2 regions of the Rhodopirellula bahusiensis genome follow, and region 2 is predicted to be linked to the other one. Evidence: riboswitches for the same ligand, from Rfam matches in the RefSeq annotation. Region 2 holds a riboswitch; the other holds the start of a gene.
What was found. Region 2 has a riboswitch for cyclic di-GMP ahead of CEE69_RS13825 (Flp family type IVb pilin). Riboswitches for the same ligand answer to the same signal wherever they lie in the genome.
Positions count from the first base shown of each region.

Region 1: it holds a riboswitch for cyclic di-GMP, as region 2 does, so the genes downstream of both, CEE69_RS09655 (hypothetical protein) here and CEE69_RS13825 (Flp family type IVb pilin) in region 2, are expected to answer to the same signal.

Region 1 is NZ_NIZW01000007.1:5,843-11,252, reverse strand. Features, by position in the region: gene CEE69_RS09660 (Tad domain-containing protein) at 1-686, opposite strand, end outside; gene CEE69_RS09655 (hypothetical protein) at 795-1,445, opposite strand; cyclic di-GMP riboswitch class I at 1,526-1,609, opposite strand; gene CEE69_RS09650 (DUF1553 domain-containing protein) at 1,886-4,846, shown strand; gene CEE69_RS09645 (DUF1501 domain-containing protein) at 4,857-5,410, shown strand, end outside.
Region 2 is NZ_NIZW01000009.1:259,718-265,127, reverse strand. Features, by position in the region: gene CEE69_RS13845 (type II and III secretion system protein family protein) at 1-983, opposite strand, end outside; gene cpaB (Flp pilus assembly protein CpaB) at 1,152-2,354, opposite strand; gene CEE69_RS13835 (A24 family peptidase) at 2,548-3,105, opposite strand; gene CEE69_RS13825 (Flp family type IVb pilin) at 3,552-3,731, opposite strand; cyclic di-GMP riboswitch class I at 3,910-4,021, opposite strand; gene CEE69_RS13820 (DinB family protein) at 4,318-5,410, opposite strand, start outside.

The sequences.
Region 1 (5,410 bases), on a different contig from region 2:
TCGTGGAAGCCGTCGCTTCCTTCCACGACCGATCCGTTGAAGTACATCAAGTCGTCAGAAGTTTGTTTGTCACTGACCAGTTGCCAAGTTTCCTCATCCAGAGCAATGGGCAAGATGTCAATCTTGGTTCCATTGTTCGGTGGACGCTTGAACCCGCTGATATTGTGTTGGAATGCTGCAGTCACGCTTTGACGAAGAGATTGCGATTTTCGTCCAGTCAATCCAGCCAGCTGCAACGGAAGTTCGCCATGAGCCGAGTTTGTCAGATGGAGATTCACGCGGACCGCGTTGGCCGACGCCCAATCATTCATTGGCTCAAAGACTAGAGTCGCATGATCGTAAGACCCAATCTCGACTGCGTGATCGACTGAGCCAACATGAGCCTGGACTTGTCCGATGTGATTGGCTGAGCTGATTAGGTCTGCCGAAGACTTTACCTGGCTGACGCCATCGTGGTCCCCGTTGACGCGAGCGTCATACAACGCCCAGGCTCCCGCGAGTGCAGCAGAATCGGCGGACCTGGAGAGTTCTGTTCTTGCGGTGTTGATGTAGGCAAATTCTGAAACGACCGCCAGAACGGTGAACAATGCGACACAGAGAATAAGGCCAAAGATTCCCGCGGCGCCGCGTCGGGATTCAGGCTCTTGAATGCAATAGCGGAGTTGGATGATCGATTTGGATGACATTTGATTTCAACTGGATGATGGCAGAACGCGATGGTTGGAGACGAACGGATAATCTTCTGAAGATTCGTCCACTGTGCATGGGCACGATACGTTGATCCGATCGTTCGATCACGAATTGATCGACGTCGGTGTCAGATTGATTGTGATGACTTGATCACTGCCATCCTCAAAAACGACCCGGATACTTTTCAATCGAATTGAACGAACACGATTGGCTCCGAATCCGATGTCGACATTCGCGAGGCTTGTATCGGGGTGATATTTCATCAGACCATCACCGCTTTCATGCGGCATCTCAACCAAGTAGTCGGGGCCTCCAAAGGCTCCCCAATCAGCCGACTCACCATTTTTGATCGCAAAGAGATAGCGAGAGTTCTTGACGGCCATGACGGTTGTCCATCGGATGCAATCGTTGCTTGCGGACCAGTTTTGGAAGTTCCCGCCGCGTTCGTGGTCGACCGCCTTGTCGTTGACCGCCGCCGTGACGCGGAACCCTCCGCTTGAATAGGTTGCATCCGCGGCATAGTTCAGTTGCAACTCGAAGTAGCGAGATTCGTCGTCTCGGTTCGGAAAGACGAAAAACGATACTTGTGGCGAATTGATGTCAGGCTCAGGATCGCCCAGCGTCAGTTCCCAGTTTTCTTCGATGAAGTAGATCGATTTACGATCGTCTGCAGAGACGTCGCTTGGAGTGAGTGAACCCCATAAGGCCAGCAGGCTCGCGAGGAGTAGCTTTGAAAGGGCAAGTTCGTTCCGCATGGTGTGCGCCTTCGGTGTGAGCAGGAAATCCCCCCCGCTCGATGTGACAACCACATCTTCTCGCGATGTCGATAAGCATCCAGGGCGGTCTGGCAGTCCAAGTTTTTCAACATGGATCCATGACTTTGCGTCCCACGTTTACACGTGGTTTGCCGTTTTCTTGAATGTCGAATCGGAAGCCCACAACGTCGCTAACACAAACACTAGGTCACGAATGAGCAGGTGGGCTTTTGTGAGCCATCCCCGGTTGCAAATTGTGCGACTGCGACAGTGGTTCGCCCGCTCGTGCCGGTTGAAACGATTTTGCAGCGGAATGGTCGACTTTTGACCTCTGGTTCCAACTGATTGATGGTGCGATGACTCGCGCGGCACACGGTTGTTGGGAATGGTGTACCCTATAGGGCCCGCCTCTCCCCCACCTTTTGATCGACGGTTCTGTAATGAAGAGTCCGTTCGCCCCGCCCTCGTTTGACTACGACATCGCTCAATCAAACCGCGATCGATGTTGTTCGATCGCCAATCGTTGGCCGACCGCTCGATGGATGCTGGCTTTTGTTTGGCTAACCATCGGTTGTGCGGCGATGGTTTCCGCGGATGAATCGAACGAAGAATCCTTTGACTTCTTCGAAGCTCGCATTCGTCCGGTTCTGATCGAATATTGCTATGAATGCCATGCGGAGGATTCGGAAGACCTGGGCGGTTCGTTGCGTTTGGATGTGAAGGAAGGATGGGAAGTTGGCGGTGACAGTGGGCCGGCCATCCGACTTGGCGATCCCGCAGCAAGCGAACTGATGGCGGCGATTCGGTACGAGTCCTCCGAGATGCCACCCTCGGGAAAGCTGCCCGACCACGTGGTGCGAGATTTTGAAAAATGGATTCGCGATGGTGCGGCTGATCCAAGATTGATGGATGAAGAGGAACAGCTCACAAGTTCTCAGCCAAAGTCATTCGACTGGGAGCAGGCTCGGCAGTTTTGGGCGTTTCAGCCTCCACGTGCGAGCGAGTCGCCGGTTGCGTTTGATTCTGATTCCGCGATTGATGCCTACCTGCAACGACGCTTGGACGCGGAAGGTTTGACCGCGACTCCGATCGCAAGCCCAAGTGTGCGGCTGCGACGTTTGGCGTTTGATCTGACAGGATTGCCACCTGATCCTGAAACGCTTCGGCAATTTCAAGCGGATCCCAGCGACGCACATTGGCGGAGATTGGTGGATCGCTATCTGGCCAGCACGCAGTTCGCGGAACATTGGGCGAGGCACTGGATGGACGTGGCTCGCTATGCCGACAGCAACGGCAGCGATTTCAATGCGACCCATCACGACGCTTGGCGGTATCGCGATTACTTGGTGCGGGCGTTTGCCAACGACATGCCGATCGACCGGATGATTCGCGAACAGATCGCGGGTGATATGATGCCGGCCTCTTCCGATGAAGATCGACGTGACAAGTTGGTCGCCACCACGTTCTTGATGATCGGCACCAAGATGCTGAGTGAACGCAACAAAACCAAGTTGCGGATGGATGTGGTCGACGAGCAACTCGACACGGTCGGACGTGCTTTTCTTGGCATGACGTTTGGTTGTGCTCGCTGTCACGATCACAAGTTTGATCCCATCACCACGCGAGACTACTACGCGATGGCGGGGATCTTTCGCAGCACGCGAACACTGCATGGTGAGTCGCAGCAATACGTCAGCACTTGGAAGAAAACTCCGCTTCCGATTTCAATGAAGCACAAGGAGTCCATTCGTGCTCACGAAAAATCGCTGCAAGACCTCGATCAAGAGATCAAAGCAGTCGAGTCGGAACTGAAGGTTCTGGCAGAGAAGACGGAACTCGAAGGAATCACGATCGATGATGTCGATGCCGTTCGTGAAGGTCACTGGGTTGAATCGACGTACAAATCTGGGTTTGTTGGCAAAGGTTATGTGCACGACGAAAATCGAAACAAAGGCGAGGCGTCGATCCGGTTTGCCGCAGTCTTGCCCAATGCCGGACGGTATGAGCTTCGGGTTCACTACAACTCCAGCGGCAATCGGGCGTCGAATCTGCCTGTCACGGTGCAGTTGAACGACGAGACTCACGATCTGGTTTTGAATCAGACGGTTCCTCCGACGACGGGCACGTACAGCGTGCTGAAGGATTTTGAGTGCGAGGCGGAAACTCAGTCGCAGGTCACCCTTTCGAACCGTGGGACGGATGGTTATGTGATCGCCGATGCCGTGCAGTGGGTTCAGGTCGATGGCGAAAAGGACCCGGGTGAATCAGACGCGGCGATTGAACAAACCATCGCGATGCGAACCACGTTGACTCAGACACTCAAGCAACTGAAGTCACAACGAGCCGATTTGGTCGCCAATGCTCCGCCCCCCGTTCCGACCGCGATGGCGCTGGCCGATTTACCGAGCGATGAGCAGGAGGATTGCCCGATTCATATTCGGGGTGAGGTCAGCAATCTGGGCGACATCGTCCCGAGAGGCATTCCGCAGGTCTTCAGCGAATCCACCACCGCGTTTGAACCCTTGGAAGGAAGCGGTCGGTTGGAGTTGGCACAGTGGTTGACCGATCCTGATCACCCGCTGACCGCGCGGGTCAGTGTCAACCGAATCTGGATGCACCTGATGGGCGAAGGACTGGTGCGGACCGTCGACAACTTCGGCGTTCGGGGCGAGAAACCGACTCATCCCGAGTTGCTGGATGCGTTGACGATCGACTTTGTACGCAACGGTTGGCGTCAGAAACGTTTGATTCGAAACATCGTTTGCAGCGACGCGTATTCACGATCGATGGTTTCGGATGACGATCCGCGAGTCTCACTTGATCCTGAAAATAGATGGCGAGGTCGGGCCGTTCGCAGACGCATTCCCGCGGAAGCGATTCGCGATGCGATGTTGGTTGCTGCCGGCACGCTCGACCCCAGCGGTCGTGAAAACTTGATGGACAGCTACGCGACCTTGGTCAGTCAAAACAACGCCAACTCCAAAGCGACCACCAAGTTTGGGCTGGATGATCCGAAGCGAACAATCTACTTGCCATTGATTCGATCCGAAGTGCCACCGTTGCTGGCGAACCTGGACGCCGCGGATCCGGATTTGTTGGTTGGGAAACGACCGACAACGAACGTGCCGGCGCAAGCGTTGACGTTGATCGGCAGCCCCGAGGTACGTCGATGGGCGATGCAAACGACGAAGCGAATGATGAAAGAGACAACCGACGACACACAGCGTGTCCGGTGGGCCTGCGCCGTGTTGTTCTCTCGTGACCCTCGACCGGTCGACGTACAAATCTTGCACGCTTGGTTGGAAAGCGATGTGGCGAAGGCCATGTCGAGCGACGAAGAACGTTATCGCGAATGGATCGCGGCGATGTTTGCGAGCACCGAATTTCGATTCTTGGATTGAGGCGAAACTGATGAAACTGAACCGTCGAGATTGCTTGGTCCAATCGACTTGGACGACTGGTGCGTTGGCCGTAACTGCTTCTGCGGTTCCTGCTTCCAACGCTTGGTCGAACAGTGCGGGTGAGCAGACTCCCGTGCAGCATCATCCGGCGAAGGCCAAACGCGTGATCTTCTTGTTCATGCATGGCGGACCGTCGCATGTCGACACGTTTGATTACAAGCCGCGGTTGATCGCCGACAACGGAAAGGATTTGCCGTTCGAGTTGCCGCCTCAAATCAGTGCCAAACCGACATTGCTTGCGAGCCCTTGGAAATGGTCGCAACACGGTGAGGCTGGGTTATGGGCAACCGATTTATTGCCGGAGATGAACAAGCATCTGGATTCACTGTGCGTTGTTCGGTCCATGCACACTCGCGGCCAATCGCACGGCCAAGCGGTCGGGATGGTGAACACGGGCAGCGACAACTTTGTTCGCCCCAGTGTTGGTGCATGGATCAGTTATGCATTGGGGGCCGGGCATCCGGATTTGCCGGCTCACGTTGCGATCGCACCCGCGACGGCCCA
Region 2 (5,410 bases):
ACGAAGGGAAGGAAGTCGATGCTCGTACCATAGTCTTCGTACGAAATTTGAACTTGCCCGTTTTGACCCGGGATGATCGTCGGAATGCGACCACCGACAGTGAATCGGGCCGGACGACCGTGGGTGGCAACAACCGTCGGCTCCGCCAACAGTTTGACCAAGCGTTGTTCTTCCAAAGCGCTGATTACTGCTTCAAAATTGTTGCTCATGTTCAAGCGAACGTTGCTGTTGCTGTTGGTGATCGGGCCGATGGGACCGAGAATCGCTCCGTCATCAGGGAACGTACCCAGTGCGTCCACGTTGAGAAGACCGGAAGGTCCATTGAGCAACGTGAAGCTGTCGTCCAAGACGGCGAGGTCGACGCCCAATTGGCGAAGCTTTGTACGGCTGACTTCCATGATCTTGGTATGCAACAGGACTTGCTGAATGCCGACCACTTGAATGTTGTTGATCACAGTCGTGTAGAACTGTTCCGTGATCGCAACCGCTTTGTCCACATCGTCGACGCTGGTCACATAACCCGAGATGATTGCCGATTCACCAATCGGCGTGACGCGAAGCGATGCGAGTGGCAACTGTGAGTTGAGGATGCCTTCGACTTCGCGAGCATCCGCGACGACGGTGACGTCGATCGTGTACAGCTTGTCCTCGGTGTCCCAGAGGTTGATCTGTGTGGTACCGGGAGTCTTGCCGAAGACCTGGATTTGGTTTTCGGAAACCGGAGTTGCACCCAAGACTTCTTCGTTGTGAACTTGGAAGCGGGGGATGCGTTCGCCGAGCGAAAGAATGCGGCTGCTCTTGACGATCAAATCCATCCGCTCAACGGTTTGGTTGATCTGGTGATCACCCGCGGCAGAAGCAAGCGTCGTAGCAGACTGCGCCATCACCGGTTGGGTGCATGGGATCGTCGCCAACGCGAGAACGGCGGCAACCAAGCATCTGACCAAACGGTCGCGACGGATAAGAAAAGTGCACACTCGCATCTGAGGCATCCTTGCCGGGGCGGGTCGAGTTATTCATTCATCTCCGCGAGAATTCATCCATGAACTCTCGGCGATCAATCCGTCGCGTGAGCGGCGGGGCGGCAATTCGCTGGGTAGCGATTTAGCCGTGGCATCAGTGGTGAATCAGGTTCAGTTCAGTCCGAGCCTTCAGCGGCTGGTCGGACCAAACTCGTCGGGTCGCGAACCATCTGCTTTAGGTGGTCCGCTGTTGTAGAATGGACTTTGCGATCCATTCAGATAGCTGTAATCGGTTGGTGCACTGGGATCATCCAGTTCGTTCTCGCTGGGGAGGGGATAATCTGCACCCGGCCGAGTCCGAAGGTCGGTATTTGTTTCTTCGAGGTCTTCACGACCCGATTCAGCCAACACCTTCGGCACGCTGGACCCTTCTTCGATCCAGTATTCCGTCAACACACCGCCGGACATCTTCAACATCTTGAAGCCCCGCTTCTTCTCTTTTTTGGGTGCTTGGATGGATGGCTTCACGACAGGAGTTTCGACGCGATTGTTATCTTCTTCGCGTTGAGCTTGTGCGATTTGATAGTCCGACAACCAACGCAAGAACTCTTGGCCGGCACCGCCGTCCGTTTCACCGTCTTTTGTTTCGTTGATGTCGCTCGGGTTGCCCAGCGTCAGGCGAATCTTTCCAAGTTCGCTGGCATAGGTCCAAGCGGGTGTGTCCTTCTTATGAATCAGGAGCGAGATCGAACGAGCCGGTTTGGCTTCGAGCTCTGGATCAACTTCGCGTTCGGTTCGACCGTCAACGGCGAAGACTCGCACGCCCGTCAAAACTGTTTTCGCGGTTGTCTCGGGGATCAATTCGCTTTTGACGAAGTACGCCATCACATCGACTCGGTCGCCGGGGCGTACCAAAGTTGCAACGCTGCTTTCCGGGTCAGCACGCATCGATACGACGCTGAAGCCGACTGGAATGGTTTGTGAAGAACCGTTGGCATCGGCCATCAATTTGACCGGCATCACGGGTTCGCCTTCGTAGAAACGTTGACGCGCAAACTTGCCTTCGACGTCTTCGAGTTTCCCGCTGGCTCCCGTGGGAACGCGATCGGCAGGCCATTGTTCGAGACGGATTTTGTCGGCGGTGATTTCTTCGGCAATGTCAATGGTTTTCGCGGTCACGAAGATTTCGACCGTCGCGACTGAACTCTGACCCGTCGACTGAGCTTGCATCCACTGGCTAACGCCGATCGCGGCGATCGTGCCGCAAACGCAGGCCAGGATGAGGAAGACTGATTTGTTTCGCATGGCAATCGAGTGGGTAACCAGAGTTGACAGACTGCTCGCGTTGAATTCGATCGATGGCCGACCGCCCGCAATGGAAGCGTCACTCACGGTATCGGGCGTGAGTCTTCAAGAGCTAAACACACTTGGGGCAACCGAGTCCGCTTGCCCAATCGTCACAGATTGACACGCGACCGTTTTGCTTGTGATTTCCAACGCTTGGAGGGAAAAGCCCCTGAATTTGGGGCACAAATGACGACAGGCCGCATGGGGGTTCCATGCGGCCCTCGACTTTCAAATTGAATCAGACCAATTGGCCCGTTGCGGCGAAGTAGATGATCGTTCCGATCGCCATTGGAATTCCATATGGCAAGAGGTACATCGTTGGCTTTCGCTCTCGAGCGATCGCGGCGAGTTGCTCCGGTTTGCGGATCGTTCGCCATTCTTCCATGATCTTCAGGAACTGAGCGTAGTGTTTCATCCACGCTCCGCTCTTCAAAATCATGAACGCAGCCATGATTCCGCCGACAATGGCGGTCGCGGCAAAAGCTTTCAACGTGATCATGGTCCCGCACCAGGCACCGATGCCTGCCAGCAGTTTCACGTCGCCTGCTCCCATTCCGCCTACATTGCGAAGTGGCAACAAGAGCATCATGCCGACGAAGGTACCCAGCAGGCTGTATCCCAGTTCAGGAAAGCCGCCCTGGATGAACCAGTGGGTCCAACCGCAAATGATGAACGGGAAAGTCAACCAGTTTGGGACTTTCAAAATCATGCCGTCGATGACAGCAGCAACGATGAGGACAACCGTCACGAACCAGATGGTCCAGTTTTCGGTGATGCCGTGAAGGAGAGTGTCCATGGTGATTTCCCCGTGTTTCTTCGGGCGAGTCGTCCGTGAAGCGAATCGTCCGTTGGTGGTTTCAAATTGGAAGGTGTGTGTGTTGGCGGTGAACGTCTCGTCGTGTCCCGGTCGATTCAGATGGATCAGCGAGGACCGATCATCCAGCTCAACATGGCGAACAGCAATGTCACGCCACAGCAGGCCAATTGCCATACATGGGCGGCAGCGTCAGCGGGAATTAGTGGATAGTTCATTCGCTCGATGCCCGGGGGCAAGCTTGAAAGGTGTGGAATGAGTGGTAGCAAGGACTGCCATTGAGTTTGCAATGTCGGAACGTCTCATTTCGATCCGCAAGGTCGTCGCAACAGGGCTCCCCCTTGGGCGATGCCGAAAGGCGGCGAGAGTGGTCTCGCCGCCATTCGGTATGTCGCCAAATTGACGGGTAACACCCGCCGGATCAGCACTTAGTTGGCAGCGATTGCAGCGCCAGCTTCGCCGAACTTGTCGTTGGCGTTGTTACCGATTGTGGTAACAGCACCGATACAAACGACGATGATCAGAGCCAACAAGACGGCGTACTCAACAGCAGTTGGTCCGTCTTCTTCTTTCAGGAAAGCAACAACGTTTTCAGCAAATTTCTTCATGTCTAACTCCAGACAAAAACGGGGGCCACGATTATGTCTCGTTAACCCGGCGACAAGGTGTCAGTCGATTCATTGTGAACCGACCCAGGTGACAACAGCCTTCGTCAATGGAAATCAAACTGACAAGCCTCGGTTCAAACTCGCGGGTGTTTCAAACGAAACAACAACGGGTTCTTTCCACGGCAACTCGGCTTTCCTGAAGCCAAGCCGAACGCAAACAATGCGATCGACCGACTCACGGACCCGTGGTTTTGCGTGCCGTCCTCTCGAACGGTTTGCCTTTGTCAGGGAACTTCGGCTGACCCAGTCGAACATCCCAAGGCAACACACCTCCGAATGCTCGACGTGGCAGTGAACCGCCGCATTTGGGCCATTCACTTTCTCACTACCGAACACTACGACAGAAAACGAAGGTGTCAAAAAAGATCGGTTGGCCGAACCTTAACGGCGGGGCAAGTTGCCGGGTTGTTCCGGTCGCAACGATTAGGAAGCCAGTCACGATTGTAAAAATGACAAAGCGACGCATGCTCTACTATAAGAATGGTGTCCCTCTGTTTAGCTGGGCCTGTACCCAGCGGTGGCGGAGTCACTCTTTGGAGGGCCAGCCCGGCAGAAGAAACTTCTTTTGCGTGTTGGCGGTGTGCTCGCTGTAGTGCCGTTCCATCTGGTTCAGCAGTGCCTTGAGCGTTGGCCAACGACTGCCGGGGACTTTGTCGTTGACTGAATACCCATCCAATAGATATGCGAACCGTCGTGAGAAGTCGCTAACCCGTTTCATCTGTCTTGCCTCTTCGGCACCCGTCCAATCCGCGTTCGCGAATTTGTAATCCGGTGGCATTTGTGCGGGATTCAGATCCATCACCGGAATCGAATCATCCGATTCGTGGTACATCTGCGAAAAGAACAGTAGTTGCCGACCCATCATGTGTTCCACGTTCCAGCGTGGTGTGTGAGTCCCGTTTGCGGGTTCGAAGTTCATTTGCTCGGTTGTCAGAGCGGCGAAGACCTTCTGCGACTCCGAACAAGATGATTCCATCGCGATGAACATTCGGTCCATTGCCTCGGGCATTTGCCAAGGTTGAGTCGAAATGTTCCACCAAACAGCCGTCGACTCTGACTTCAAATCCTGCGTAGTCATCGAAACCGCGACCGTGTTGTGATCCTGGTCGTGCGTTTCGACTGACTCGACCGGTGAAGAAGAGTCGGAGATCCAGTTCCGAACGTGAGCTGGCAACATTTTGTCATCTTCGCTGGCAAATCGCTGCAGATTGGAACCAATGACTGCGTCGATGCTTGGAATCGTTTCCAACGTTTGAGGCGTGCAATCCGATCCCGCAATAACCAAATCGACGCCATCCAGTTGAATGTGGACCGCCTTTCCGCCGAGCGAACTCACGCGGATGTCGTTCGGCGTCTGGGGTTCGTCATCAGTGCTGTCGTTGCCTCCGGTGACTGGTTTCCAGGTCGCGTCGGCTTGGTTGGCGGGGCGGCTGAGAATGTATGAGCCTGACTCACCCATCGAAATCGTCGCACTGGACTTGGGGATTTTGCCTGCCTCGGATTCATTGCTCGGCAAATCACCTTCGGGTGCTGAGCCCTCGGGTGTCGAGGCGTCGTTTTGGACGGCGACACTCAGTCCCCAATGCGACTGAACCGTTACCATTCCACCAGGCCAAACT